Regions from separate parts of the Cohnella hashimotonis genome, predicted to be linked through region 2. Evidence: riboswitches for the same ligand, from Rfam matches in the RefSeq annotation. Region 2 holds a riboswitch; the other holds the start of a gene.
The links. A riboswitch is a leader RNA that binds a small molecule or an ion and turns the genes downstream of it on or off. The one in region 2 is predicted to bind glycine.
Positions count from the first base shown of each region.

Region 1: another riboswitch for glycine. It lies ahead of gcvT (glycine cleavage system aminomethyltransferase GcvT); the one in region 2 lies ahead of gcvH (glycine cleavage system protein GcvH).

Region 1 covers NZ_JAGRPV010000001.1:3,044,842-3,059,606, reverse strand. The annotation lists gene KB449_RS12325 (sugar phosphate isomerase/epimerase family protein) at 1-100, opposite strand, end outside; gene KB449_RS12320 (phosphoglycerate dehydrogenase) at 97-1,044, opposite strand; gene KB449_RS12315 (glucose-6-phosphate isomerase) at 1,076-1,681, opposite strand; gene KB449_RS12310 (shikimate dehydrogenase family protein) at 1,678-2,652, opposite strand; gene KB449_RS12305 (xylulokinase) at 2,746-4,269, opposite strand; gene KB449_RS12300 (alcohol dehydrogenase catalytic domain-containing protein) at 4,287-5,330, opposite strand; gene KB449_RS12295 (Gfo/Idh/MocA family oxidoreductase) at 5,346-6,365, opposite strand; gene KB449_RS12290 (DeoR/GlpR family DNA-binding transcription regulator) at 6,601-7,398, shown strand; gene KB449_RS12285 (hypothetical protein) at 7,498-7,665, opposite strand; gene KB449_RS12280 (erythromycin esterase family protein) at 7,701-8,972, opposite strand; gene KB449_RS12275 (threonine aldolase family protein) at 9,030-10,136, opposite strand; glycine riboswitch at 10,247-10,351, shown strand; glycine riboswitch at 10,355-10,451, shown strand; gene gcvT (glycine cleavage system aminomethyltransferase GcvT) at 10,567-11,676, shown strand; gene gcvPA (aminomethyl-transferring glycine dehydrogenase subunit GcvPA) at 11,686-13,044, shown strand; gene gcvPB (aminomethyl-transferring glycine dehydrogenase subunit GcvPB) at 13,041-14,519, shown strand; gene KB449_RS12255 (deoxyribonuclease IV) at 14,676-14,765, shown strand, end outside.
Region 2 covers NZ_JAGRPV010000001.1:6,848,871-6,863,635, forward strand. The annotation lists gene KB449_RS27200 (N-acetylglucosamine kinase) at 1-749, shown strand, start outside; gene KB449_RS27205 (c-type cytochrome) at 958-1,332, opposite strand; gene tatC (twin-arginine translocase subunit TatC) at 1,490-2,227, shown strand; gene KB449_RS27215 (twin-arginine translocase TatA/TatE family subunit) at 2,301-2,501, shown strand; gene KB449_RS27220 (hypothetical protein) at 2,591-3,283, opposite strand; gene KB449_RS27225 (GDSL-type esterase/lipase family protein) at 3,421-4,125, opposite strand; gene KB449_RS27230 (glycoside hydrolase family 88 protein) at 4,139-5,263, opposite strand; gene KB449_RS27235 (GMC family oxidoreductase) at 5,443-7,158, opposite strand; gene KB449_RS27240 (gluconate 2-dehydrogenase subunit 3 family protein) at 7,181-7,957, opposite strand; gene KB449_RS27245 (hypothetical protein) at 8,083-8,829, shown strand; gene gcvH (glycine cleavage system protein GcvH) at 9,327-9,719, opposite strand; glycine riboswitch at 9,813-9,893, opposite strand; glycine riboswitch at 9,897-10,005, opposite strand; gene KB449_RS27255 (response regulator) at 10,426-11,673, opposite strand; gene KB449_RS27260 (cache domain-containing sensor histidine kinase) at 11,673-13,481, opposite strand; gene KB449_RS27265 (carbohydrate ABC transporter permease) at 13,491-14,372, opposite strand; gene KB449_RS27270 (carbohydrate ABC transporter permease) at 14,414-14,765, opposite strand, start outside.

The sequences.
Region 1 (14,765 bases), 3.8 Mb from region 2:
CGATGAAGTCGAGACCGAGTCCTTTGACGCGGTCGATGAGGCCGAGCGTCTCGTTGCTCCACTGGGAGCACCAGGCGTAGGCATGAATGCCGAGCTTCATGATACGGACACCTCCAGATGCTTGATCAAATTATTCGTCGCGATGATGCCCATGTTGGTCACGGCCCCTTGCGTGGACGCCGCGCAGTGCGAGCCCGCGATCAGGTTGCCGAGCGCGAGCAGCTCCGGATTGTCCGGCGGCTCCTTCTCGAATACGTCGATGCCGGCCCCCCAGATCCGTCCCGTCCGCAGCGCCTCAAGCAGCGCCGCCTCGTCGATCAGCCCCCCGCGCGCCGTATTCACGAGCACCGCAGTCGGCTTCATCAGCTCGAACTGCTCGCGGCCGATGATGCCCGCCGTCTTGTCGTCGAGCGGCAGATGCAGGCTGATGAAGTCCGCCTCGCGGACGATGTCGCCGATCGAATCGCGATATGCGATGCCGTACGCGGCCGCGGTCGCCTCGTCGCGGAACAAATCGTAGGCGAGCACCTTCATTCCGAACCCCGAGGCTCTGCGGGCGACCGCCTTGCCGATCGCGCCGAGGCCGAGCAGGCCAAGCGTCTTTCCATGGATATCGATCGCGGCCTCGGCCTTCCATATCCCGTCGCGGCATGCCCGGTCGATAACGTTCACTCTTCTGGCGACAGCCATCATGAGCGCGAAGGCAAAATCCGCGACCGCTTCCGTATTGGAGCCCGCCGCCAGCGTGACCTTGATTCCCCGCTCCTCAGCGTACTTCAGATCGATGTTGTCCGTGCCGACGCCGTATTTGGAGATGATCTTGAGCCCGGGCGCTTCCGCCAGCACCTCGCGGTCCAGCGGGTCGACGCCGACGATGACGCCGTCGGCATCCGCAAGCAGCCCCTTCATCTCTTCCTTCGTGAGAATACGTCCGTACGGGTTGTAAACGACTTCGTACCCTTGCGACGCGAGCAGCTCGATCGGAGCCGGGTCCGATTTGCCGAACGAACGCGGCGTCACGACGATTTTCAGCTTCGGTGCCATAACGGCAGCCCTCCTTTGCGCGACGCCACGCTTATTTCCACTTCGGGTTGTCGAGCACGGCAGGCTGTCCGTCGCGCTCGACGACGATTTTACGATAGCCCTTGGTCTCGATCGTGCCGTAGTCGTGTCCGGCATCCGCACGGAAAACGTAGAACGTAATGAGCGGTTCATGCCCGGTGTTAATGCTCCGGTGCGCGTACCGGCCAGGCACGTAGACGGCCTTACCCGGCGCGAATTCCTGCACGTCCCAGTCGCCTTCCGGATTTTCCATAAGCATCATCCCTTTGCCGCCGATGCAGTAGTAGACTTCGGCCGTGTCGAGGATCGTGTGAAAGTGCCCCTTGGTCATGTAATACTCGTCGCCGACCTTGCCCGGATAGACGATGCTCGTGCCGAACGCCAGATTGCCGTCGGATTCGGGTATGCCAAGCTCGTGGAATTCGTAGACGAGCGGGTCCGCGCCGTCCGCGAGCAAGCTGCGATACGCCTCGTCGTCCGCGTACATCCCTTTCATCTTCGACAGATGGCGCTTCAGCGAGGGCGCAGCGTCGGACAGACCGTTGTTCAGGCTGAAATAGAGCGTAAACGGGTTTAACGGATTTGCGAGCTTCGGACCGGTCGCGTGCGTTTGCGTCATTTTTGCGCGGCTCCTTTCGTTTCGCTGCCGTTTCGCAGCTCCATCGCGATCTTCTCCAGACGGTCGAACGTCTCGCCCTCGATCGGAACATGGAACACCTCGGAGATCACTTGCGTCCAGCCATGGATAAAATAGATCCAGCCGTCTTCCACATGGAGCCGTTTTTGCGCCTGTTGGCGAATCGCCTGGTGCATAAAGTCGAGCGCGCCGCGGTAATTCAGCTCCCAGACGAGGCCGCCTTCGGGGAACGCGGCCTCGTCCGTCAGCGGAGAGCCCGGGCGGTCCTTGCCGAGTCCCGTCGCATTGACGACAAGCGAACCGGCCGGCAATTCCGCCAGCACCGCGTCATTGTCCGCCGGCGCCGGACAAAGCCTGAATTCGAACCGTACATCCGTATCGATGCGGCCGAGCAGTTGGCGCGCCGATTCGAGCCGCTCCGGGCTGCGGTTCGTGATCACGATCGTACGCGGCACGTCATCCCCGCGATCTGGATGCGTCAGATAGCTGCAGATGGCGAGCGCGCTGCCGCCAGCGCCCATGATCAGTGCGTGGCCGCCCGTCTTTTTCCAATGACCCGGGGGCACGAACGCCTCGAGCGACAACCCGCTCGAGATCGGGTCCTTGGCGTGTCCGGCGAGCTGGCCGCCGGCCTTGGAGATCGACGAGATCTCCTCGAACGTCGTGGCGTACGGATCCAACGTGTCGAACAAATCGCGCGCGGCGTTAAAAAGATCGATTTTATGTGTCGTGACGAGCGCGCCCAGGGAGAGCGGATCCTCCTTGATAAAACGTACGCAGTCCCGGTAAACCTTGGGCTCCGCATGAATGGCGATGTCGATGCCGACGATCTTCGGTCCGCCGAGACCGAGCGCCTCGGCCCACAGCGGGAACAGCTTCATAATGGACGATTGTCCGGTCGTCACGCCGACGAAGTACATTGTCGGCGACGCCGCGCTTTGCGGCAGCTTCATAGCTTCGCACTCCTCTCCTTGACCCCAGGACATCGCTGCCCCGGGTGTCAGCAGGCATGTTTGTTTTATAAAATAAATGTGAAATTTACCCGATCACTCGGCTGCTTCCAGGCTCGCATACAACGCCTGCATGCCGTCCAGCGTCCGCCGATACCGGCCTGCAGCAACGGCGTACTGGCGATGCCTGCCCGCATCCGGCTCGATCGCCGCTCCCGGCGCCGCGAAGCGCTCGGCCGATGCCGCCAGATCCGGGAACAGCCCGACGCCGTGCCCCGCGACGAGCGCCGCGCCGATCAGCGCCGTATCCTCCGCCTGCAGCGGACGGTACGGTATGCCGAGCGTGTCCGCCTTGATCCCGTTGAACAGCGCGCTGCGCGCGCCGCCGCCCGCGACATGGACCGCTTCATACGCCGCATGCCCGACGAGCCGCTCGAGCGTGCCAAGATAATGCTTGTATTCGCAGGCGACCGATTCGAGGATCGCCCGGAACAGCGCGCCTCGCTCGTGAGACCAGGCAAGGCCGGTCCAGCTGCCGCGAAGCGCCGGCGTGTTGGGACAGACGCGCCCGCCGAAATGCGGAACAAACGTCAGGCCGCCGCAGCCCGGCTCCACCGCCTCGGCCAGCGCATTCAGTTCGTCGTAGTCCAAGCCGGTCATACGCTTGAACCAGGCAAGGCATTGCCCGCCGCCATTGATATAAGCAAGCGGCGTCCACAGATCGGGCAGCGCCGAGCGGGCATAGATGAGCGTCTTGCCCGCGGTATCCGGCCGATACGCGGCCGTGCAGCAGGACAGCACCGACGCGGTGCCCGCCACGTCGAACAGCAGGCCCGGCCGCGCGATGCCCGCGCCGAGCGTAGCCGCGGCGGTATCGCCAAGTCCCGCGGCGATCGGCGTGCCCGCCAACAGCCCCGCCGCTTCCGCATAACGATCGGCTAGCCCGCCGACGATGTCCCACGGCCGGACGATGGCAGGCATCTTGTCGCCTTCCACGCCGAACGCCGACAGGAGCTCATCCGACCAGGCCATCCGCTGTACGTCGGCGAAGCCGGTGAAATGAAGATGCGTATGGTCGATAAAGGCATCCTGCGCGCGCAAGCCCGCGAGCCTGCCGGCGACGTAGGCGCTGGGCACGAGAAACTTGGCGATCGAGCGATAGACCTCCGGTCGCTCCCTGCGCCACCATAAAATCTTGGGACCGTGTGCATAGGTAACCGGACTGCCCGTGATGCCGATAAAAGCTTCCTCGCCCCAATCCCGGATGAGCGGCATCGCGGCTTCGCAGCGGCTGTCGAGCCAGGAGTCGTAGGGCGTCATGGCATGCCAGTCTTCGTCGACGCCGAGCACGCCCGCCATCTGGCCGCCGATGCCGACTGCCGCCACGCGCGCGGGCGAGACGCCCGTTCGATCCATCGCCGAACGGATGGCGGAGACGACCGAGCCGAACATTTCGTCCGGATCCTGCTCGACCTGCCCTGGCGCGGGACGAATCAGGTTCGAAGGCACGAACGCGCTGCCAAGAATCTGGCCGTCTGCCGCGATAAGCGCGGCTTTGGTCCCCTGCGTGCCCAGGTCTACGGCGATCGCGCAGTTCGAGCGGCTATTGTCGGATGGCATTTAACTCCTTCTCCCCTCTAGTCGAACGCAATGACCGTCTTGATGCCCTGTGAGCTGCCGGCGTGGCGGAGCGCCTCGTCGAAGCGGCCGATCGCATAGCGCGCGGATACGAGCTTGCCGACATCCAGGATGCCGCTCGCGATGAACTGCAGCGTCTTGCGGAAATGCGCGTTGTTCGCCTTCGTGCTGCCCGTTACCAGCAGCTGCTTGTAATGGATGACGTTCGTGTCCAGCGCGACGGGCACGCTATCCTTGGGCAGGCCGCCGAAAAAGTTGATACGTCCGCCCATCGCCGCAAGCTCGACCGCGAGCTGCTGCGCTTCGGGCGACGGATTGGCCGTCACGATGACGTCCGCGCCCCGGCCGCCGGTCTGCGCTAGCAAACTTTCCTTCAACCCGTCTGCCGGCAGCGCGATGAACGAAGGATCGATCCGGCGCGCCAGCTCCAGCCGGCCCGTCGATCGGTTGCTCAGGAAAACCCTGCCAGCGCCTGACATTTTGGCCAGCTGCGCATACATGATGCCGATCGGACCGGCGCCGATGATCAGCACGTCGTCTCCGGCGCGGATCGGGCACTGCTCGATCCCGTTGTACACGCACGACAACGGCTCGTTGACGGCCGCATGGTCGAACGTCACCTGCGCCGGCAGCTCGACGACGTTGCCGAAGCGCAGCGCCTGCTCCGGCACTCGAACATACTCGGCGAAGCCGCCGTCCATCTGAACGCCAAGCGCCTCGTAGCTTGCGCACAGATGCTGGTTGCCGCGGATGCATTCCCCGCAAATGCCGCAGCCCATGTTAGGCGCAATGCCGACGCGCATTCCGACCCGGTAGCCGGTCGTAAGCGAACCGACCTCGACGATCTCCCCGCTCAATTCATGCCCGAGCGTCCGCGGCGATTCCGCCGAGATGCCCGGAAATCCGTTTTTGATCATCCGCATATCCGTGCCGCAGATGCCCGCGCTCCTTACCTTGACGAGAATCTCCCGATCGGAGATGACCGGCATTGGCACCTCGTCCAGCCGAATATCGCCGGGTCCGTACAATCTGGCCGCTAACATATTCGCTTCTCCTCCCTAGAGCCTGACCGGCGCGCCGGTCTTGATCGACGCGTTGCCGGCCTCGACGACACGCACGGCCATCTTGCCGTCATGCCCCGTCACGCGCGGCGGCCTGCCTTCCAGAATGGCGGCGATGAAGTCGGTATCCTCGGCGAGATAGGCTTCCTTGAAAAGCGACCGCCAGCTGTTCATGAACGGCCGTCGGAGGAGCCGGTCCGGACCCGCGACGATCGTCGTCTTCTCGTGCGTCTGACCAAGAAAGATGACGCCTTCGGTGCCGAGAATCTCCACCCGGCTGTCGTATCCATAGCGGACGGCGACCGCGCCGTCAATGCTAGCCTGCGCGCCGCTCGCGAAGCGGGCGGTGAGCGAGACATTGTCGTAAAAGTCCGGGAAGTCGGCCGAGACATGCCGGTTGCGGTAGTTGCCGCCGATCGCATACACCTCGGACACCTCCGAGTCCGAGAACCAACGGATCGTGTCGATGTCGTGACTGTTGACCTCGGCGAGCGGGCCGTTGCTCTTAGCCAGATCGTACATCCAGGGCATCGGCTGGCTCGGTCCGCGCGTCAGCGACTTGACGAGCACGACTTCGCCGATCGCACCTTCGTCGATCGCGCGTTTGGCTTCGACGAAGCTCTCGTCGAAGCGTCTCATGAACGCGACCTGCAGCGTGACGCCGGCCGCCTCGCAAGCCGCGATCATCTCGTCGCATTCGCGAACGCTTATCGCCATCGGCTTTTCGCACAGCACATGCTTGCCCGCATGCGCGGACGCCACGACGATATCGCGGTGATAGATCGTCGGCGTCACGACGACGACGGCGTCGATCTCCGCGTCCTCGAGCGCTTGCTTGTAGTCCGTATAGTAGCGGTCGATTCCAAGCTCCTTCGCAGCCGATGCGGCCGTTTCCTGGTTCGGGTCGACGACGGCGACAAGTCTGGCCAACGGCACGTTTTTCCGGAAGTTGGCGGCGTGGATCATACCCGCTCTGCCTGCTCCGATGATGCATACGCCGATCTCTTTTTGCTGCATGAGCCCTTTCACCCGCTTTTCAAAAGTTGATTATTGCTGTCGTTCGCACGCGTTTTGTTGTTGTTTAATTTCGACTCAGTAGGTTTTAAGCTTATCACTCATCACTTTACGAATAAACGACAATCATTCGCTGTTATATAGTATAATTCAGAAGACTCATCTACTCGATTGATCATTTTTGCGATCGGATGATCTAATTTGCGATAATCATTCAACCTTTAAAAGGAAGATGGCCATGAACGAGGGAAATTCGGACGTCATGTTCGCCGAGGAGCGGCAGGCAGCCATTGCCAAAATGGTTCAGGAGCGCGGGAAGGTGCTCGTACCCGACCTTGTCGCCTTTTTCAAGATGTCGCCGGCTACGATTCGGGGCGACCTGCGGGATCTCGAAGCAAGGGGTCTGATCAAGCGCACGCATGGCGGCGCGATTCCGAGCGATGCCGCGACGGTCGGCTTCGAGCCTGATAACAAAGACAAGACGGTCAAGGATTTAAGCCTGAAGGAAGCGATCGCCAGAAAAGCGGCAGAGCTGGTCGAGGACGGCGATATTATCATTTTGGATGCCGGCATTACGACCAGGCAGATGTGCAATCACCTGCAGGGCAAAAAGAACCTGACCGTTATCGTCAACGATATTGAGATCGCTTCGATGCTTGAGCGCGTAGACAACGTGTCCGTCGTCGTCATCGGCGGCATGCTGCGCCGACATTTTCACTGTACGGTCGGTCCGTTCGCCGTCAAGCTGCTCTCCGAGCTCAACGTAGACAAGGTGTTCCTCGGCACCAACGCCTTCAGCGTCCGCAAAGGCTGCACGACGCCGGACATGAACCAGGCCGAGGTCAAGCGGACGATGATCCGGATCGCGACGCAGGTCGTGCTCTTGTGCGACAGCGCCAAAATCGGCAAAAATTCGTTCGTCCAATTCGCCGAGCCCGGCGAGATCGACCTGCTGATCACCGACAGCCGGATCACCGAACAGCAGCTTCACGAGATGACCGAAGCGGGCATGGAAGTGATGGTCGAACAAGTCTAGTGAACCTGCAGCGGGCTTAACGTCAAAAAGACGCCGTGGAGGCGCCTTTTCGTTCGTTCAGTATTTTCTTTTCGTTCATTCGGTATTTTCTTTTCTTCGTCACTCTCTTCTCCGCTTACCCGATTCCTGCGTATGCTTACCGTAAGGCCCGGGGCTGACCTCCGGCGGCTGAATCAGCACGGGCTCGTCCGTTATGCGCGTCTCGTGCTGATCGACGATGCCGGCCTGCTCCGTTTTCAGATCGTGCAGCTCTTTTTCGATGGGCATATGGATCTCCTCCTTCAGAAGCTGGCTTGGCGGGGCTATGAAAAGGCTGCTTCAACGGCAAGCGGCGCAAGCGCGGAAGTCCGGTCCAGAAAAATAAATGCGTCGTATCGTTCCGCCAGCGTCGTGGGCACGTAGTTGCCCCGCTCGTATTCGGGATGATAAACGACGCCGATCGCGCGATGGCCAAGCTTCGATTCGCGCAGCACCTGCTCGGCGTCGTCGAGCAGGAGCAGCTTGTCGGCAGGCTCGAACCGATGAAGCAGCTCTTCAAGGCTTCCGGACTGTGCCGGGGGCACCTTCATCTCCTCAAAAGGGCGTCCCCAACCTCGTCCGGCGATCACGGTTCCTTCATAAGTACCGAAGCCTATTGAATAGACATCGCCGTCATGCGTCTCGCGCAGCAGCTGCCCGACATTCACCATGCCTTCATCGGCCATGTCCGTCGCGCGCGCGTCGCCGATATGCGTATTGTGCGCCCAGACGACGGCCTTTGCCATTGGCCCGTGGTAGGCCATGAGACGTTCGAGCGCCTCGACCATGTGCCGGTCGCGCACGTTCCAGGATTCGGCATCGTGGCGGATCATCGTCCGGTAATAATCCTCCGCTCCCTTCACCGCGAGCGCATTCAGCTCCGCCGCAAGCGCATCCTCGCGGTCTCCCGATCGCGCACTCTGCCATTTGTCCTGCAGCTTGCGCAGCAGCGCAACGACCTCCGTTTCACAGCCCTCGCCATAGAAATTGGCCGCGATTCCGTACTGCTGCTCCTCTCGTCCGTGCGGCTCGAAGCATTCGAAGGCGCGTTTGGCCGCCTCCAGGTCGGTGCCGTCTTTTTGCGCGAGGTACTTCAGAATCTCGTCCATCGACTCCCACAAGCTGTACAGATCGATGCCGTAAAAGCCGACCTTGTCTTCTTCGGCCTTGCCGTCGTTATAAACGCGAAGCCAGTCTGCGAACGCCGCGATCTCGCGATTCGCCCACATCCAGGTCGGCCAGCGCGCAAAGTCGCGGAGGGCTTCCGCGGCGATCGTGCCGGCTGCGTCGTCGCCTTTTACATAACGGTTCAGCACATAACAAGAAGGCCAGTCGCCCTCGACGGCAATAAACTTGAAGCCCTTCTCGACGATAAGCCGCTTGGACAGCTCGGCCCGCTCGACGTAAAACTCGGACGTGCCGTGCGAAGCTTCGCCGATCAGCGCGAATTTGGCTTCGCCGGCAAGCTCCACGAGCGCTTCCGCGTAGGCTGCCCCTAGAAAAGGCGTCGCATGGCGCTCCAGGGCTTGAAGCGCTTCGAATTCGTTTTTGCGCATATCGGTCTCCTTCGCTTTAAGACAAACGCCATTCCCGCATTAGGATGCGCGCTAGCTCTAAGCCCGATACCCGTCTTCCTGCAGCTTTTCTCTCAGCAGCGCGAACGCTTGGCGCAATCGGTCATCCGGTACCGCCGCAAAGCGGTCGCCGATGCTTACCTCATAGGCGCTGCCACCATCCTCAAGCCCCTGGACCCAAGCGGACAAGCCGACTCCCGTCGCTTCGCATACTTCCACCAATAGCGATTCCAGCGCTTCCTTCTCCAGGTCCGCTTGGACATGGAACATATTGGACGCCGGCACCGCCGGGACCGTACGGATCGGATCCCCGCAATCGTTGTACATGGCCGCCAGCGTCTTCGCTTCCTCGTAATACTGCGCCATTCTGCCGATTCGCTTGTCGAAGTAGTATTCGGAGCTGATCACATACGGATACAGACTGATCAGATCGCCGCCATGCCTGCGCTTCCAGATCTTCGACCGCGTGGTCAGCGCTGCGTCCCCCGCCAATATCGCTCCCGCGATACCGCCCAGTCCTTTGTAAAAAGAGACGTACACGCTGTCGAACAACGCGCAAATTTCGGCGGCAGACTTCCCGTAATGCGGCAAAATCTCGAACAGTCGCGCGCCGTCCAGATGCAATCTGATGCCGCGGCTGCGGCAGTAAGCGGCAATTTTCTCAAGCTCCGCATAGGGCGGCAGCTGACCGCCGATCTCCCGCTGAGGCAGTTCGAGCAGCAGGCATGCGACGTCGTCGCCAAGCAATCGGACATCCGCCGGCCCGATGAGCCGGTCGCGCTCGGCCAGCAGCACGGTCTCGATCCGGTGCAGCTCCTTCAGGCCGTCCTCCTCGTGAAGCTCCAGATGACTAAGGGGATGGTAAGCGACCTTCCCTTTCCCCGTCTCGTCGCAGTGAATCCGCAGCGCAATCTGCTGCGCCATCGTGCCGCTCGGGAAAAATACGGCCTCCGGCTTGCCGAGATAAGCGGCCATTTTCGCCTGAAACCGCTCGATGATCTCCCCTTTTCCGTACATATCGCTGCTCGCGTCCGCATCCGTTCCCTCGAATGCTTCCATCAGCACCTGGACGTTCCGTTTGCCGTGGCCGACGATCGGATACTTGCTGTTTTGGAATGCATCCGCCAAAGTCATGCTGTCGTTCATGTCGATGCCTCCCTGATTTTCGGTTCTCCCAGTATACCATGCAATTTACCGTTGACACTTCCTCCCAGACTCATGTATGAATAGATTGTAACGACAAAAGCATAGTGCGGATGATGGCAGCGGGAGAGATCGCCCCTGATGAACGTGGAGGCGGCGCCGAAGGAGTAACCCTCGCAAGAGGAGAATCTCTCAGGCAAAAGGACCTTTGCCGGACGCGACTCTGGAGAGCATTCCGCGGCGGGACGCGGGATCACCCACGGGGAAACTTGGTTCCGGGTACGGATTCAAGGTAACTCTCAGGTACAAAGGACAGAGCGAAAAGAGGACGCAGGCAGCTTCGGCTGGGGGCGCGCTTTCTTTTTGCGGCTGTCCTTTTTTGCGTCGAAACGGGATCGATCGAGACTTTGATTCAAGGAGGCGAACGACCACGATGACCGAATTAAAAAGAACCCCGCTCTACACGGTCTATGCCGAACTTCCCGGCATCCGCTGCATCGACTTTGGCGGCTGGGAGCTTCCCGTGCAATTTTCGGGGATTCAGAAGGAGCATGACGCGGTTCGTCAGCAAGCCGGCCTGTTCGATGTCTCCCATATGGGCGAGTTCATCGTGACGGGCGGCGGCGCGGAACGCTTCCTGCAGCGGGTGACGACCAACGATGTCTCGAAACTGACGGACGGCCAGGCACAGTATACGCTCATGTGTTACCCGAACGGCGGCGTCGTGGACGACCTGCTCGTCTACCGGATCGCTGCGGATCATTACATGGCCGTCGTGAACGCCGCCAACATCGACAAGGACTTCGCATGGATGCGATCCCATCTCTTCGGGGACGTTTCCCTCGAAAATGCTTCAGACCGCTACGCCCTGCTCGCCCTTCAAGGGCCGCGCGCTGCCGATATCCTGGATGCTGCCGGCGCGACGCATGACGTTTTGGCGCTCCCCTCCTTCCGCTTCAATGAGCAAACGCCGCTGGCCGGCGCAGACGTGCTGATCTCCCGTACAGGATACACCGGCGAGGACGGCTTCGAGCTCTATGTCCCCGCCGATCGGGCGGCAGACGTCTGGCACACGCTGATGGCTGCGGGAGAACCGTATGGACTCGTGCCGGCCGGTCTCGGCGCCCGCGACACGCTCCGCTTCGAAGCGCGCCTGCCGCTGTACGGGCAAGAGCTGTCCGACACGATCACCCCGCTGGAGGCGGGCGTCGGCTTCTTCGTCAAGCTGGACAAGGAAGACTTTATCGGCAAGGACGCGCTGGTGAGACAGAAGGAAAAAGACTTGCCCCGCAAGCTTGTCGGCATCGAGATGATCGACAGAGGCATCCCCCGCTCCCACTACCCCGTATTTGCGGGGGATCTGCGGATCGGCGAGGTGACGACGGGAACGCAATCTCCGACGCTGAAGCGCAGCTTGGGGCTTGCCCTGGTCGACGCTGCTTACGCCGCGCCCGGCACCGGGGTCGAAGTAGATATTCGCGGCAAACGGCTGAAGGCCGAAGTGATCAGGACGCCTTTTTACAAGAGACTGCCCAAGGAGTGATGAATCGCCATGCCAAATCTCCATCGATACATCCCTATGACCGAGCAGGACCAGGCCGACATGCTGGAGACGATCGGCGTCTCGTCCGTCGAGGCGCTCTTCCGCGACGTTCCGGAGGCCATTCGTTACCGCGGCACGCTGCCGATGTCCGGCGCGCTCGACGAGTTCTCGCTGCTGGAGCATATGAAGGCGCTGGCCGGGCGCAACGCGGACACCGACCGCTTCAAGAGCTTTCTCGGCGCCGGCATCTATGACCATCACCTTCCCGTCGTTATTAATCACATGATCTCCCGCTCCGAATTTTATACCGCCTATACCCCCTATCAGCCTGAAATCAGCCAAGGCGAGCTGCAAGCCATCTTTGAATTTCAATCGTACATTTGCGAGCTGACCGGCATGAAGGTCGCCAACGCCAGCATGTACGACGGCGTCACCGCGCTGTCCGAAGCGGGCGCGCTCGCCGCAGGCGCCACCAGGCGCAAGCAGCTGATCGTCTCCCGCGCCGTCCATCCGGAAGCGCGCGAGGCGCTCCGCACGATGGCGCGCGGGCTTAATCTGGACATCGCCGAGATCGGCTGCGCGGACGGCGTCACAGACCTCGCCGCGCTGCGCGAAGCGGTCACGGACGACACGGCGGCCGTGCTCGTCCAGTCGCCGAACTTCTACGGCGCGATCGAGGACCTGGCCGCCATCGAGCCGATCGTCCACGGCGTCAAGGGACTGCTCGTCGTCAGCGCCAATCCGATGGCGCTCGGCCTCCTCGAGACGCCGGGCAAGCTTGGCGCGGACATCTGCGTCGGCGACGCGCAGCCGCTTGGCATCTCGCAATCGCTCGGCGGCCCGACCTGCGGCTTCTTCGCCGTTGCGGAGCCGCTCATGCGCCGGATGCCGGGACGCATCGTCGGCCAGACGACCGACATCGACGGCAAGCGCGGCTTCGTCCTGACGCTGCAAGCCCGCGAGCAGCATATCCGCCGCGAGAAGGCGACGTCCAATATATGCTCCAATCAGGCGCTGCTCGCCTTGTGCGCGTCGATCTATCTGTCGACGATGGGCAAGCAGGGATTGCAGGACGCAGCTCGGCTGAATCTGCAAAAGGCGCATTACGCAGCCCGCGAACTGGCGAGGCGCGGATTCGCGCTGCCGTTCGGCACACCGTTCTTCAACGAATTCGTCGTGAAGCTGCCGTACGGCGTCTCCGTCCGGGAGACGAATCTGAAGCTGCTGTCGTCGGGCTTTCTCGGCGGTTACGACCTGGGCATCGCGTATCCGGAGCTGGCAGGCCATATGCTGATTGCCGTTACCGAGAAACGCACGCGTCAAGAAATCGACAGCTTCGCAGCCAAATTGGAGGAGGTGGCCGTATGACCGCATCGACGAATGCAGGACCGACAGAAAAAGCATTGATTTTTGAACTGAGCAAACCCGGACGCGTCGCTTATTCGCTGCCGCCATGCGACGTGCCTGAGGTTCCGGCCTCCGAGCTGATACCTGCCTCCATGCTGCGCGAGACGCCGGCCGCGCTGCCCGAAGTGTACGAAGTCGACGTCGTCCGCCACTACACCGAGTTGTCCCGCCGCAACTTCGGCGTCGACAACGGCTTTTACCCGCTCGGCTCCTGCACGATGAAGTACAATCCGAAAATCAACGAAGATACGGCACGCCTTGCCGGTTTCGCCAAAATTCACCCCTATCAGCCGGAGGAGAGCATTCAAGGCGCGCTCGAGCTCATGTACACCCTGCAAAACGACCTCGCCGTTCTCACCGGCATGGACCAGGTCACGCTGCAGCCGGCAGCCGGCGCTCACGGCGAATGGACCGGCCTGATGATGATCCGCGCCTATCACGAGAGTCGCGGCGAGCATCGGACGAAGGTAATCGTGCCCGATTCCTCGCACGGCACGAATCCCGCGAGCGCGACGGTCGCCGGATTCGAGACGGTCACGATCAAGTCCGACGAGCGGGGCATGGTCGACCTGGGGGCGCTTCGCGCGGCGGTCGGCGGCGACACCGCTGCGCTCATGCTGACCAATCCGAGCACGCTGGGGCTGTTCGAGGAGCAGATCGTCGAGATCGCGGCGATCGTCCACGATGCGGGCGGCCTGCTTTATTACGACGGCGCGAACTCCAACGCCATTATGGGCATCGCCCGGCCGGGCGACATGGGCTTCGATGTCGTGCACTTGAACCTGCACAAGACGATGAGCACGCCGCACGGCGGCGGCGGGCCGGGCGCGGGCCCCGTCGGCGTGAAGAACAGGCTGATCCCCTTCCTGCCGAAGCCGATCGTCGCCCGCCGCGAAGACGGCACTTATTTTTTCGACTACGATATCCCTCAATCGATCGGACGCGTCAAGGCATACTACGGCAACTTCGGCATCCTTGTCCGCGCGTACACGTACATTCGGACCTATGGACCGGAGGGCTTGCGCCACGTGTCCGAATGCGCCGTATTGAACGCCAACTACATGATGGCCCGCCTCGCGCCGCACTACGAGATTCCGTATCCCGGCGTGTGCAAGCACGAGTTCGTCATGTCGGGCCGGGGCCTCAAGCCCTATGGCGTGCGCACGCTCGACGTCGCCAAGCGGCTGCTCGACTTCGGCTACCACCCGCCGACGATCTATTTCCCGCTTAACGTCGAGGAATGCATCATGATTGAGCCGACCGAGACCGAGAGCAAGGAGACGCTCGACGGCTTCATCGATACGATGATTCGGATCGCCGAGGAGGCTCGCACGAACCCGGAGCTCGTCCTGAATGCGCCTTACGACACCGTCGTCCGTCGTCTCGACGAGACGACCGCCGCCCGCAAGCCGGTGCTCAACTGCGCTTGCAGCTGAAGATACGCTTGGCCGATGCGCAGCCCTCCTGATCGGAGCGGCTGCGCGCTTTTGATTTATTTGGCATTGGACCGGAAACCCCCGGCGTTTTATGATGAGGTCAACGTAATTTTACTTGCGAATGGAACTGTTCTTCCGAGGAGGCGTAATGCAGGCATGTCTTTATTAATCGGCTCGCATGTATCGATGTCCGGCAGCCGCATGCTGCTGCAAGCCAGCGAGGAAGCGGCATCGTATGGCGCAAAT
Region 2 (14,765 bases):
AAGAGCTATGCCGGATCGCCGGGCGGATCGGGCTGCGGCAGTATGCCGTGGACAACGATTCGTTCCTCGGCATCAAGGCGGGCACCGAGCGCGGCTACGGCATCTGCTCGGTCAACGGCTCGGGCGCGGTCACGGGCGGCATATCGCCCAGCGGCAAACGACTTCAGGTCGGCGGCATCGGCAGCGAGCTCGCCGGGGACGAAGGCGGCGGCTATTACCTGGGCCGAAAGGTCGTCCGCGCCGTCTATGACGGCTTCTACCGGCTGGGGCCGCCGACCGCGATGGCCGAGCCGGTCATGGCGCTGCTCGGCGCGCCGTCGCGCGAGCGCTTCATGGCATTTGCGGCCGAAGCGGCGTACAAGCGCACGCTCCCCAACACGGAGCTAATGCGCGTGCTGTTCGCAGCGGCCGACGCAGGCGACGAAGCCGCCGTCTCGCTCGTTGCGCACTCGGCCCGGCAGATGGCGCTCTCCACGGCCGGATGCATCGCCCATCTCGACTTCAGTGTGGACAACGAAGTCGAGATCGTTTTGTCCGGCTCGGTCTGGATCAAGGCCGAGAGTCCGCTTATGATGCAGCGCTACATGCGGGATGTGGGCGAGCTGACAAGCCGCCGCTGCCGGTTCCTCCCGCTCGCGGTGCCGCCAGCCACGGGCGCCGTACTGTGGGCGCTGGAGCTGGCCCATGGCGCGCCGGTCGACGCCGACATGCGAAGCAGGGTGCTTAACGGCGTGCAAGCGCGGCTCTAATCGCCACGCGCAGACGGACCCCAGCCCTCTATGCAGAGGCGTGAACGAAATGCTGAATCATCTGATCGCCTGGAGCGCGGCCTTGCAGCCGGCCAACTCCAATAATCCATCCTTGCCGTTGGCTGTACGCAAAAAGCCCGCGACGCGGATTCCTGATCGGAATCGCGTTCGCGGGCTTTTTGCCGCGCTTTTCCCGCTGCCGGCGAGATCAGCCCTTTTTCGTGCTCAACCAGTTCACGAGCGTGTTGATTTGATCGTCCGTGAGCGTTCCCTTGAACGCCGGCATGCCGCCGCCGCCGTTGTGGATACGCGACGAGATCTCGTCCGTCGACAGGCGCGCGCCGACGTCCGTCAGATTCGGACCGACGCCGCCGCTCAGATCGGCGGCATGACAGGCGATACATTGCGCTTTGTAGATCGTCTCCGCGCCTTCGCCGGATGACGTCGTCGTGCCGCTGGGCGATGCCGGCGCCTCGCTCGACGGCGGGGTCGTGGAAGCGTTGTTGTTATTGCTTTTGCCGCAAGCCGCCGTCGTCATTGCCAGCAGCGCGGCAGTTGCTGCGATTGCCGCCCATTTTCTCATGCGAGCTTGACCTCCTTCTTGTCGTTTCGGTTAGATTTCTCCATTTATCGGAATGGCATGCACGCGACATCTTGCCTTTGACTTCGGGAATAGCCCCGGGCGAATTGGACACGATAAAGACAAAGCTATGCAATATATGGCAACGGCGGTGATGCTTATGAACGCCAATCAAGAATGGATCGGCCATCTGTCCGAGCTGCGCAAGCGGCTGATTGTCACGGGCATCTGGTTCGTCGCTTCGATGGGCGCCGGCTTGTACCTGTCTCCCTCCATCCTGCTGCTGCTCAAATCGCGGGCAGCTGCGGGCGCGCCGATCGACTGGCACGTTTTCTCGTTCACCGACGGCTTGTTCGTCTACCTGAGGTGCGCCTTCCTGCTCGCCGCGCTGCTCACGTTCCCGCTCGCGATGTATCAGGCTTGGGCGTTCGTCCGGCCCGGGCTGACCGGCAGGGAAGCCCGCGGCACGCTTGGCTACGTACCCGCGTCGTTCCTGCTGTTTCTCCTCGGCGTCTCATTCGGGTACTTTCTCGTTTTTCCGATGATGCTCCGGTTCATGCAGTCGATGAACGAAAGCGTGGGCGCCGTGGAAATGTACGGGATCGAGCGCTACTTCGCCTTTATGTTCGGCGTGCTGATGCCGCTCGGTATCGCGTTCGAGATGCCGCTCGTCATGCTCTTTCTGACGAAGCTCGGTCTGCTGGACCCTGCGCGCATCAAGTTTATCCGCAAGTACGCCTACGTAGGGCTCGCGGTCGTCGGCTCGTGCATTTCGCCGCCGGACCTGTTCTCCCACTTGTCCGTGACAGTGCCGCTCCTGCTGCTGTTCGAGTGCAGCGCGCTCGTCGCGAACCGGCAATTCAGGCTGCGCCGCGCCGCGGGGCCTGCACCTGGTTGACGGCATTCAAATTTAAGCCGGCTAAATAAGAATATGAATGCGATCAAACGTTTATAAAGGAGGTGAACCCACGATGTTTCACAATATCGGCATCTCCGGACTGCTGATCATCTTCGCCATCGCGCTGATCGTTTTCGGTCCGGCCAAGCTTCCCCAGCTCGGAAAAGCCTTCGGCGAGACGCTGCGCGAATTCCGCAGCTCCACCCGCGGCATCATCGAGGACGACAAGCACGAGCCCGTCGCCGAGCTGATCAAGGAGCGGAATCCGACCTGAAGCCGCTCGTTCAATAAAAACCCTTCCTTGTTCCGACCACAACAGTCGGCAGGGAAGGGTTTTTTACGGTCGACGGTATAAGGGTTAAGCTACGCCTCCCGCCGGATCCGCTTTACGATCCGGTCATAGTCGTACAAATTATGCGTCTTGAACGCGAGCTTGCGCGTACCCTTTTCAAAAGAAAATGTGTAGTAGTCCTTGCCCTCGAGATAATCGGCGGAAAAAGAATGCAAAGGAATGGTCTCGACGGTCTGTGCTGCCTCATCCGCTTGAAACATCGATTGGCTCACGATCTGAAGCAGCTCGGGGCCGAACCGAAACGTGCCTTTGATCTTCCGCTCGTCCAGCAGGATCGTCAGTCCTTTAAACTGCTCGACGCCTCTCGCCGGGCCCCCATGCTGAACGGCGGTCTCCGTCTGAACTTCGGGCCGCGCTTGATTCGCCGGCGCAGAATAGCTCCCGGTCCCTTCCGCAGCTCGAGCCGATCCACCTGCCGTCGTATTGGACGTCGGCAGCCTTCCGGCGCCCGACTGTTCGGATTGGTACGGCGCGGACGGCGCGGCTCCCGCGGAACGGTCGAGCAGCTTCTGCAGCAGATGGACGACCTCCGACAAGCCGATGAACAAAAATCCGGCCGCCAGTGCGGACAGCCACCAGTACAAGGCAATCGCAAGCGAGAATTCGCCGTTCGCGTCCTTGCCCAGGCCGATGCCGGCAATGAAGCCGATGGCAATAATGAGAACGCCGATCCCCATCAGAAAAACCGATACCGTGTTTCTCACCATGCAGCCCCCCATTCAAAATATATAATTTCCACGATATAACATTTTATTTCATCAGGCAAAATAAAACGAGGGACCGCTCCCTCAGTCACAGGTATGACTGTTGAGGCGGTCCCTCGATTCAACTCGTCTCGAAGTTAGATATAAATCCCCTTCTGCGCCAGTGTCTCGCGTAAAGCATCGGCCATAATATCGTAGCCCAGCACGTGCGGATGAAGCCCGTCGTCCGCAAGCCCTTCGCGCAGCCGGCGGCCGTCTTCCTGGGTCATACGCGAATGATAATCGACATAGATCGCGCCTCGTTCGGCGGCAACTTTTTGCAGTCTCTCATTCGCGCGGACGATGCCGGCGTTTCGCCCGTCATTATGCCCGGATTGCGGCATATCCGTCGGAAGGATGGAACAGACGACCGGCACGATATCGTTCTCTTTCGCTTTCTTGACCATTTCCTCGATATCCTGGACCAGACCCGGAATGATTTGTTCCGCCGTTTTCCTGTCGCCTGCCGTCCAGCCGTCCATCGCCCAGAAGTTGTTCACGCCGATTTTAATGACCACATGCTTCGGCTTCAACTGGATGACGTCCGCATCGAATCTTCGCAGGACATGGCTGCTGATATCTCCGCCGATGCCCCGATTCACGATAAAACGACCGCCGCGGCCAAAATAGGCATTTAACTCCCACATATGCGTGATCGAGTCCCCGATAAAAACAAAGTCAACCGGCACTTCGTGCGCGATCAAAATTTCGTTGCCGATGTCGAATTCTCCTCTGCGGCTGTCCGCCGCGGCAGCCGTTGCAAAATAGCCCGGTTTAACTAGCTGTACGCGATTTGTCGTCATATTCCCTATCCTTTCACCATGGCTCCAGGCCGTTATATTTCAGTTTAAACAGTGCTTCGGCAAAATAATAGTCTCCATAAATGGACGGTGCGTCAACGCCAATATCGGCGGCGTAGTAACCGGTCGCATGCAGCAGCAGACCTTCTTCGTCCTCGTCCCATGCGCCGTAGTTTTCATGCAAGGAACAAAGGATGCGCTCGGCTGCGTGCTTATACGCGCCTCCTTCCTCTTCCGACACCAAGGAGGCCAAGTCCAGAAGCCCTGAAGCGGCTATGGCCGCCGCAGAGGAATCTCTGGGCATGCCATCCGCATCCGCAGGCAAACGAAAATCCCAATACGGCACCGAGTCTGCCGGCAAATGATCCAGAAAAAAGCGCGCCACCTTCTTCGTGGCCGAAAGATACTTTTCCTTGCGGGTGTATGTATAGCTAAGCGCAAATCCGTACAAAGCCCATGCCGCGCCCCTTGCCCACGCCGAATCAGCGGTGTAGCCTTGGCCGGCCAGCGCTTCCTTCCGCTCGCCCGTTTCCGGATCGAAGCTGACGATATGATGAACGGAGCCGTCTTCTTGCAAAAATTCCCGAAGCACCGTATTCGCATGAATCTCGGCGATGAGACGGTACCGCGGATCGGCGATTTCCTTGGAGGCCCAGTACAGGAGCGGCAAATTCATCATACAGTCGATGATCGCCCAACCGGCGTGATCCTCGTCGCCCCAGTTCGGCCAGGCGCGGATAAACCCGCCCGCCGGATTAAATCTTCCGGCAAGCAGACTGGCTGCCATTAGCCCGTGGCGCTTGGCTTCCTCGTCTTGCAGGAGCTTATATTGATTAATGCTGCTTAACCCAAACATAAAGCCGACATCGTGGTGCAAAGCGTCGAACGCCCACAGCGTCTTGCTGATCTGCTGCTCGCATTGTACGGCCAGCTCCTTCAACCGTTCATTTTGGGTGTCCCGGTAGACCAACCATAGCAGACCCGGCCAAAATCCCGCGACCCAATCATGCGCAGGACTTCTGTTGTAGCGGCCATTGACAGAGCCATTCGGGAATGACGCTCCGATGTTTGCGCTCGTTCTGCCGATCTTGTCGATGACCTGCCGCCAGGCTTCTTCCGCCCAATTCGCCTTCACATTCATCTTGTTCCTTCCTTCTGCAGGTGGCTTGCCATTTATTTTGACATTCCCTAAATGCGAATGAAATGGCCGTGTTTCAAGGTTATGAACTTTACTTAACCATGTCAGCAAGCCGTATCCGCCATCCGAACACGCCAAAGAGCCCCTGCTTCCTCGAAGCAGAGGCTCTCCCTTTACGCGATTTACACCAGACTGCCGCCCTTTTGCCGATACTTGAGAATGCCCTCGGACGCCCGGAAGGCGAGCGCGCCGACCGTGTCGGTCGGATTGTAGCCCGAGTTGTGCGGGAAGGCGCTGGCGCCGACAACGAACACGTTTTCCGCATCCCACATCTGCAAATACGTGTTGACCGCGGACGTGTCCGGCGAAGCGCCCATCACGACGCCGCCCGTATTGTGCGTGGACTGGTACGTCGTGATTTCGTACGGGCCGAGCTCCTTGAGCTGGTCGATATGGCTCGCGCCCATCTCCTTCATGATCTCCGCGCACTTGCCCGACAGGTACAGCGCGAGCTGGCGGTCCTGCTCCTCGAAGTCGAACGTCAGCCGCACGAGCGGATCGCCGTACGCATCCTTGTATGTAGGATCGAGGTCGAGGAAGTGATGGCGAAAAGGCATGCACGACCCCTGCCCGCCGACGGACAGAAAGCGATTGGCGTATTTGACCGAGTTGGCCTTGAACTCGGCCCCCCAGGATGCGGTCCCTCCGGGCACGGGATTGTTGGCGATCGGACGCATGCCGGTCTGGCTGAGGCTGATCGAGCCGCCGTGGATGAACTTCAGGTCAGTATGGTCGAAATTGTCCCCGTTGTAATCGTCGAGGGATACGCCGAGCGAACCCGCGCCCGCGTACGTGTTGAACTGCTTGTCGTCGAAAAAGCCGGCCGCGTTGCCCTTCAGCACCTGGTATGCGTAGTTGCGGCCGATCACGCCCGTTCCGCTCGCGGGATCGTACGGCTTGCCAAGCCCCGACATCAGCATCAGCTTGACGTTGTTGAACACGTAGCTGGTCACGACGACGATATCCGCCGGCTGCACGAGCTCCTCGCCCGTCGTGACGTCCGTATACATGACGCCGGTCGCCTTGCCCCCCTGGTGAAGGATGCGGCGCACCTGCGAATGCGTGCGAATCTCGAACTTGCCCGTCTTCAGCGCCACGGGAAGCACGGTGACGACGGGGTCCGCCTTCGCGCCGTACTCGCAGCCGAAGCGCTCGCAGAACGCGCAGTACTGGCAGGCGGCGCGGGAGATGCCGTCCGGATTCGTGTAGGGCTCCGACAGATTGGCCGACGGCATCATGTACGGGTGGAGCTTGAGCTTGGACGCCGCGTCGCTGAACATGCTGAGCGCGGGCGACTTCTTCATCGGCGGCGTCGGATAATCGGCCGAACGCTTCCCTCCGAGCGGGTTGGGCTCGCCCGAGATGCCGGCGAGCTTCTCGAACTTGTCGTAATACGGCTCCATCTCGTCGTAGGTGAGTCCCCAGTCCTGAATCGTCATGCCGTCCGGAATCTTGTTCTTGCCGTACCGCTCGATCGTCTTGGAACGAATCTCGAAGTCGTACGGTAGGAAGCGATAAGTTTGCCCGTTCCAGTGGACGCCGGCTCCGCCAAGCCCTTCGCCCAGCAGGAACGAGCCGTACGAGCGCATCGGCAGCGCGCGAATTTTCTCCGTGCTCCGGAAAGTCACCGTATCCTTCGATAAATCCTGCATCAGCTCGTACCGCAGTCCATAGCGGAGCTCGTCGTGGACCATAAAATAGTCCTCCGTCTTGCGTTCCTTGCCTCGCTCCAGGCCGACGACGTTCAGCCCGCTCTTCGTCAGCTCGGCGGCGATGATGCCGCCCGCCCAGCCGACGCCCACGATGACGACGTCCGTTTTCGGCAGCGTTTTGGCCATAGTTGGTCTTGTCCTCTCCGCCTTAGTGGGCGCTTAGATGGTCTTGCAGGCTGCTCGGCGCGATGACCGCGAAGTCCTTGTCGATGACGTCCGTGTAGCTCATCTGGTTGCCGGGGTAGCTTCGCATTTTCCAGCCGTTCATGTCCGCGTTGCCGCCGTACAGCGGATCGCTGTACGCGCCTTCGAGCGTGCTGCTCCGCAGCATTTTGAAAAAACCGCTCGCCGAGATCGTCGTCAGCTTCACCTCGTCGGACTCGAACGCCTTCAGCACCTCGTCCTGCTGCTCGGCCGCGAGCTCCGAGAAGCCCTTCGTAAATTTCGTCTGGCTGTAATTTTCCAATTCCCGCAGTCCGATCTCGAACATTTCCCGCCGTTTCAAGCGGCCCTGATAGCCCTGCACCTTCTCTCCCGCGTAAAAGGGAGGCGACATGTATTCCCTGGAATTGAATCCCCACTCTCCCGCCAGCTGGTGGTCGATAAAAAACGGGACGCCGAGCGCGAGCGCGCCGGGACCGGCGTCGTCTGCCGGAAAGATCCGCTCCGTAGCCGCCGATACGATGCCAAGCTGCTCCTGCGTAAAGAACATTGGCGCGCGATTGTAGCTCTTGATGTCCGCAGCCGTGCCTTCGCCCGTTTGGGGAGCGTTCTCCGTTTTCTTCGACGGCCGGATCAGGCTGCCGAGCGCCCCGCCCACGATGACGCCGCCGACCGCATAGCCGGCCTGGACGAGAAATTTCCGCCGGGAAGGCTGCTCGACGTTGTCATGGCCGGAGCCGCCTTTGTGATTCTGGTCAGCCATCCTTTCACCTCCAATTTTCGTTCCGGATTTTCCCGATTAGTTTTTTCCAAAATTAAGTCCTTATGCATTCCGGGCGGCTGGCTATGCTAACTTCAAACCAATCCAATATAAGGTGGAGATTCGCCATGGCAACCGCAATCGCAACAAAGCGCCGGATGCTCGCGATCGCTTGCGCCGCAAGCGTACTGACGCTGGCCGCCTGCCAGAGCCACAGCTTGCGCGAGCAGTCGGTCAAGCAAGCGGCAGACGCGCAGCGCATCGTAGACGACCGGCTGAAGCTGCACTCCGTGCAGCGGCCGCAGATCGCCGGACAGCACGATCCGGCGGTCATCCCGAGCGTCGACCGGGAGAAGACGAGGACGACCAACCAATACGGCGCGTCGGGACAAGGCATGGGCAGCGGCGTGCTGAGCCGGATCGGCAGCTCGGGGCTGCGCGGGCGCGGCGCCTCGTCGGACCTGGAGGCCGAGCTTGCCGGCGCAGGGTTGGCAGGCGTTCGCGTGCTCGTGGCAAACGATACGGTGTTCCTCGCGGCCAAGGACCGGGGACCGTCCGCGTCCTCGACGGATCACCTTCAGCGCAAGCTGCTGAGCAATACCGGCGGCCTGTCCGGCAAAGGACCGGAGCCCGGTCCGCACGGCGGCATCGGCATACGCTCAGTCGACACGGACAGGACGGATACGCTGGCCGCAGCCGAGCAATGGCTGAAAGACCGCGGCTTCGGCGAACGCATCGTCACCGTCGCCGGCCCCGAGGCCGTCGCGCTGATCGACCGCTTGCGGTCGCAAGGCGCGGACGGGACGTCCGGCAGCCACGATCAGGAGATCGCGCAGCTGATGAGGCTGGCCGGCGCGGCGAAGGATGGGAAGTAATTCGGAGATATTTGAAAGCAGACATAGGAAAAAGCCGCCAGGGAAGATCGCCTGGCGGTTCTTTGGCAGTAGCCTATACAGTTAGCGGCCTGACGCCGACCGTCTGAACGCATTACAGACCGCGCCAAATTCCAGAGTGACGCCGGCAGCGATGCGCGATCGGACAATGCCTCCCGTGAGCGCGATTCGCCTGCCGGAGGGGAACAGATGAATGCCTGCAAATTTACATCCTTTTTCTACATGACAGACTTCGAACAATAAAAAGATGCGAATCTGCAGGCTTTGATCTCTTTCCCTTTGTGATTTTCGGGTTTCACAGCTAAATAGATGCTGATTTGCAGGCATTTTCGCTTCCGCTCGTCAAATCGGCTGAAAGCCTGCACGGATGCAGGCATTTAGCTACTGGTTTACAGAAGGCGATATTTTATCCCCGCATCATGAAGCAGGCCGTTCCGAGCTTACAGCTTCAGTCATTGATCGTCTGCGTAAAAGTCTGGCTACTTGCTCGCGAGGAATGTCTCGTATTGCCCGGCATCCATCAGACCGCCGACCGCCTCCGCGGGATCGCCATCCACCTCGACTTCGACGATCCAGCCTTCTCCGTAGGGGTCCGCGTTGACCTTCTCCGGCGCAGTCAGCAGCTCCTCGTTCACGCGTACGACTTTTCCGTCCACCGGGCTGAACAGATCCGACACCGTCTTGACCGACTCGATCGTCCCCATCGGCTGATTCGCCGCGAGCGCATCGCCTACTCCGGGCAGCTCGACAAAGACGATGTCTCCGAGCAGACTCTGCGCATAATCGGTGATGCCAACCCGAATGACGCTCGCCGTCGCCTCCGCCCACTCATGCTCCTCCGTGTAACCCAAACCAGCCTTGATCTCGCTCATCTTCGTCATCCTCTCGTTTAAGGTCGCACCGCTGCCTGCCGCAATAAGCGCCGAACGGCAAAAAAGGACAGAGCAACGGCAAGCTGCCGTATGCTCTGTCCCGGGTACCTGAGAGATTAGACGGGGCGTTCGCTCCGCCCTTACCCCTTTGGTGGCTGTTCGCTCTCTCCAGAGGCGCGTCGGATGGCGGTACTTTTACCTGAAAGTTTGATCCTGCGGCGGGCCGGCCGCGGACTTGCTCCTTCGGTGCCGCGCCGTCGGCGCAGTCTCTCCCTGCCATCGTCATCCGCAAATATAAGATTTTACACGGATAGCTTAATTCACGCGGGGAATGGATGTCAATCGATTTGGCTGAATCAAACAAACTTTTACTGGTCATCGAAGCTGCGTCGACGAATAAAACGGACACAGCATCCGCTATTGCTTAAAATGAAGCGCAATGAAACGCTAACTGCATAAATAAAGAATCTGGTGTCCGTAAGGCTTGATTTTAAGCGCTTTGCGGCGAAATAGCGGATGCTATGTCCGCTGCGGGGAGGACTGGAAGGCTTCGGTGGCTTCGATGGTTTCGGTGGTTTCGGTGGTTTCGGTGGTTTCGGTGGCTTCGGTGGCTTCGGTGGCTTCGGTGATTGGATGCGCTTGACGGTTTAGTAAGATTGGTGGCGGCTAGGTCGCTTCAGTGGATTGGGTTCCTTTGCACATCCTCCTACTCCTGCCTCTCTTCATCCTCCGTCCCGCGCTCCTCCCGCCCGCTTGCCTCCTGCGAATGTCCGCATTCAATTGCGGCGCCGCCTTTCATTTCCTGCCTGTACTCGGACGGCGTGCAGCCCGCCTTCTTGCGGAATACCTGGGAGAAGTGGCGCACGTCCGGATAGCCGACCCGCTCCGCGATATCGCCGATCTTCAGCTCCGAGCCGCCCAGCAGCTCCATCGCACGCGAGATTCGCAGGTTGGTGACGTACTCCTTGAAGCCCGTCCCCGCCTTCTGCTTGAACAGCTGGCTGAAATAGACCGGGTTCAGGTACACGATCGACGCCACTTTCTCCAGTCCGATCTCCTCGCCGAAATGCGTATGGATGTACTGAACCGCGACCTCGATCGCCTTTTCTCCCCCGCTCGCGTAGTGATCGTACACCTGCGCGGACGATGCGCTTCGCATGCGGCGCACCTCGCCGGGCACGGCTGCCAGATCGTCGATGCGCCCCGAATGCAGCACCTGGAACGGCGTTTTCAAGTAACGCTTCAGATGGGTGCGGAGCTTGTCGACGAGCAGGCCGAGCCCAGCTTCCTCCCGCAGCGTCACGAGTCCAAGCAGGCTGTGCGCGTCAATGCTCGCGACGAAGCCTTTGCCGGCGGAATCCATCAGCTCGGTCAGCACGTTCTCTACGATGAAGTGCTCCAGCTTCGTATCGGCATCGCTGTCCAGACGCACCATAAGCAGGTTGAAGTACGGGTGGCTCTCCGTGAACGGCGCGATATCGATGCCGCCCAGGTCGAGACCGGACGCCCAACGCGCGAATACGCCTTCCCGAAGGAACCGCAGATTGCGCTTCATCAGGTCGGCTTCTTTGTTGCGCTCGCTCTCCTCCGCGATCTCGCGCGCAAGCTCGTCGATCAGTCCGATTAGCGACTCCTTGCCGATCGGCTTGAGCATATAGTCCCTGGCGCCGAGCCGCACGGCCTCCTGCGCGTACGCGAACTCCGAATGCGCCGAGATGACGACCCACTTCACCTGCGGCTGCATGCGACGGGAAAATGCCATCAGCTCAAGTCCCGTCATGCCGGGCATCAGCACGTCGGTCAGCACCAGATCGACATGCTTGGTCCGAAGCGCTTGTACGGCTTCTTCCGGATTCCCCGCGAGCAGGACGCGATGCTCGGGGAAACCGCGGGAGATCGTCCGCTCGATGCCGCTGCGGATGACTTCCTCGTCGTCGACGACGAGAATATTCATCAAGAATCCCCCTCTTCTGCGGGTTTCGGAAACGAAACCATAATCTTCGTGCCGCGCTCGCATTCGCTCTCGATACGAAGCCCGAACCCTTCCCCGTACATCAGCGCAATGCGGCGGTGCACGTTCGCGAGCCCGATACCCCGGCGTCCTGCGGCATCCTCCTGCCGGGCCGGCGCCGCGGCCGCATCCTCCAACGACTGCCGGATGCGAAGCAGCGTCTCCTCGTCCATGCCGACGCCATTGTCCTCGACGACGATGACGAGCGCGTCCTCCGTCTCCTCCGAGCAAATCCGTAGCACGCCTTCTCGGCTTAGCGGCTCAAGCCCGTACTTCACGGCGTTCTCCACGATCGGCTGCAGGATCATCTTCGGCACCTGGGCGCCGAGCCAGCGCTCCTCCACCTCGATCTCGGTATTAACGCGACCGCCGAGCCGCGTCTCGATAATGGTGAGATAGTGGCGCAGCTGCTCGAGCTCAAGCCGGAGCGGCGCGCGCGAGGCCTCTTCCCAGTCACTGCTGTACCGAAAAATCCGAGAAAGCGCCAGGATCAGGCGCCCAAGCCGGTCGTTCTCCCGCTCGTCGAGCAGCCAATAGATCATGTCGAGCGTGTTAAACAAAAAGTGCGGGTTGACCTGAGACTGGAGCGCCTGCAGCTGGGCGTTTTTCTCGCTGATCGACAGCAGCTTTTCTCGTTCGATCAAGTTGTCCATCTGCTGGACCATCCGGTTGAAAGAGCCCACGAGCACGTTGAGCTCCTGATAGGAATGGACGCGGACCCGCCCCTGAAAGTTCCCTAACTCGACCTGCTTCATTTGCTGAATCAGCCGCTTGAACGGCGAGGAGAACGAGCGCGACACGAGCGTCGCCAGCGCCGTGGCCGCCGCGACGAGCAGGATGACGACCGTGAGCAGGAACCGCTGCGTCTGCTTCAGCTCCAGCTTCAGGTCGCGCTTCGGCGTCACGCCGATAACCGTCCAGTCCGCCGTGCCGATCCGGGCCGCCGTCAGCAGCGCGTCCTTGCGGTCGCGGACGGCGACCTCGCTTTTCTTCAGCGCGCCCGGCCAGTCGGCGGGCAATGCCTCCGCCTCGGAACCATCCACCTCCGGCCTGGTCCGGACAATCACGTTTCCGGCCGAATCGCGGATGACGACACTGCTGCCCGGCCCGATGCTGGCGTTGGAGAGCGCCGAGAGGATCGGGTCCTCCTCCGTCTCGATCAGCACATAGCCGACCGACTTCATCGTGCTGAGCTCGAACAGCTGGCGGCCGAACGCGAACACCGGGCTGTCGATGCCGCCGCTCATCGGCGCCTGCGGGTATACGCCCAGCCAGCGCATATCCCCCTTGGACTTTTGCAGCTCGGCATACCAGTCCGTCATCTTGTAATCCCGCGTCGAAGATCCGATCGAGCGGTCGAAGCTGTACACCTTGCCCTGGCTCGAGATGACGTGGATGCCGACGATATCGCTCCGCGAATAGAAGATCGCGCCCAGAATATCGGTGATCTGCCGCTCCCGGTTGACAGAGCTTACTTCCGGGGAGCCCGCGGGCGTCTTCTGCTGCAGCAGCTGCATCAGCTCGTTGTTGCTGTTGAGCGACTTGGTGACGCTGTCGTAGCCTTTGAGCATGAGCTCGAACAGACCGACCGTTTGCGATATGTTTTTTTTCGCGATGACGCCGACCTTGTCCCTGATCTGTTCGGTCGCCCGCTGATAGTAGACGAGGCTGACGATGAGCAGAAGCCCGAGCATGCTGAAGAGGAAGATCAGGAACAAGCGGCCATGGATGGACTGGAATCTTTTTCTCATTCTCTCATCTTATCCCTTAACCGCGCCCGCTACCATGCCTTTCGTTATTTTCTCGGCCAGCAGGAAGTAGACGAGGATGACCGGCAGCGCTCCGAGCACGAGGAAGGCGCCGATCGCCCCGTAGTTGACCGAGTATTGGCTGACGAAGCTGTACACGCCGAACGGCAGCGTCTTGAGCGCTTCCTTGGAGATGAACGTGGCGGCGAGAATGTATTCGTTCCACACGTTGATGAACGTCAGGATGCATACCGTCATGATCGGCGGCACCGATACCGGCAGGATGATGCTGCGGAAAATGCGCAGCACGTTCGCCCCGTCCATGATGGCCGACTCCTCGATCTCGTGCGGAATCGTGCGTAGAAAGCCGCTCATAATGAAGACGGCGATCGGGATCTGGAACGCGATATAGGGCAGGATCATCGCCCAGCGCGTGTTCAGGACGTGGATGTTTTTGAAAATGAGCATGAGCGGCAGCAGCGTGCTCTGCAGCGGGATCATGAGGCCCATCAGGAAGATCAGCATGACGATATGGCCGTACTTCCAGCGAAAACGCGTAATCGCGAAGGCGGCGAGCGACGCGAGCAGAATGACGCAGACCATCGTGACCGAGGTCACGATCACGCTGTTGAGCAGGTAGTGCCAGTAGCGGCCGCCCGCGAGCGCGTTCGAATAGTTGCTCCATTGCACGGAGGCCGGCAGGGCGAAGAAGCTCCCCGACAGAATCTCCTCGTTGGTCTTGACCGAGTAGATGAGCAGCCACAGCAGCGGGTACAGCTGCGTGACGAGCAGGACGCCGAAGAAGCCGAATACGATCGTCTTTTTGAGGGAAAACCCGCGCCTTCGAGTCTGGACGGCAGGCTCCCGGACGGCGATGCTGGCGGATTGGCTCATGGGGTTGCGCCCCCTTTCCTATTTTCGCGGCATTGGCGGCATTAGTTGTAGCGCTTCTCGATGCGGTTGAAGAGCAGGTTGATGATGACCGTCGCAGCCAGGCACACGACGACGAGGAAGCAGGCGATGGCGCTGCCGTAGCCGTATTTCTGGGACAGGATCGAGATGTTGTACATATGGCTGGCCAGGACGTCCGTCGCGTGCGCCGGTCCGCCGGCCGTCGTGACCATGATGAGGTCGAACGACTGCAGCGAGCCGATGAACGAGAGCACGACGGAGATCTTGAAGATCGGCACGATCATCGGCAGCGTAATATATCGGTCGGCCTTGAAGCCTTCGGCGCCGTCGATCTTGGCGGCTTCGTAAATATCGGCCGGTATGTTCTGGATTCCG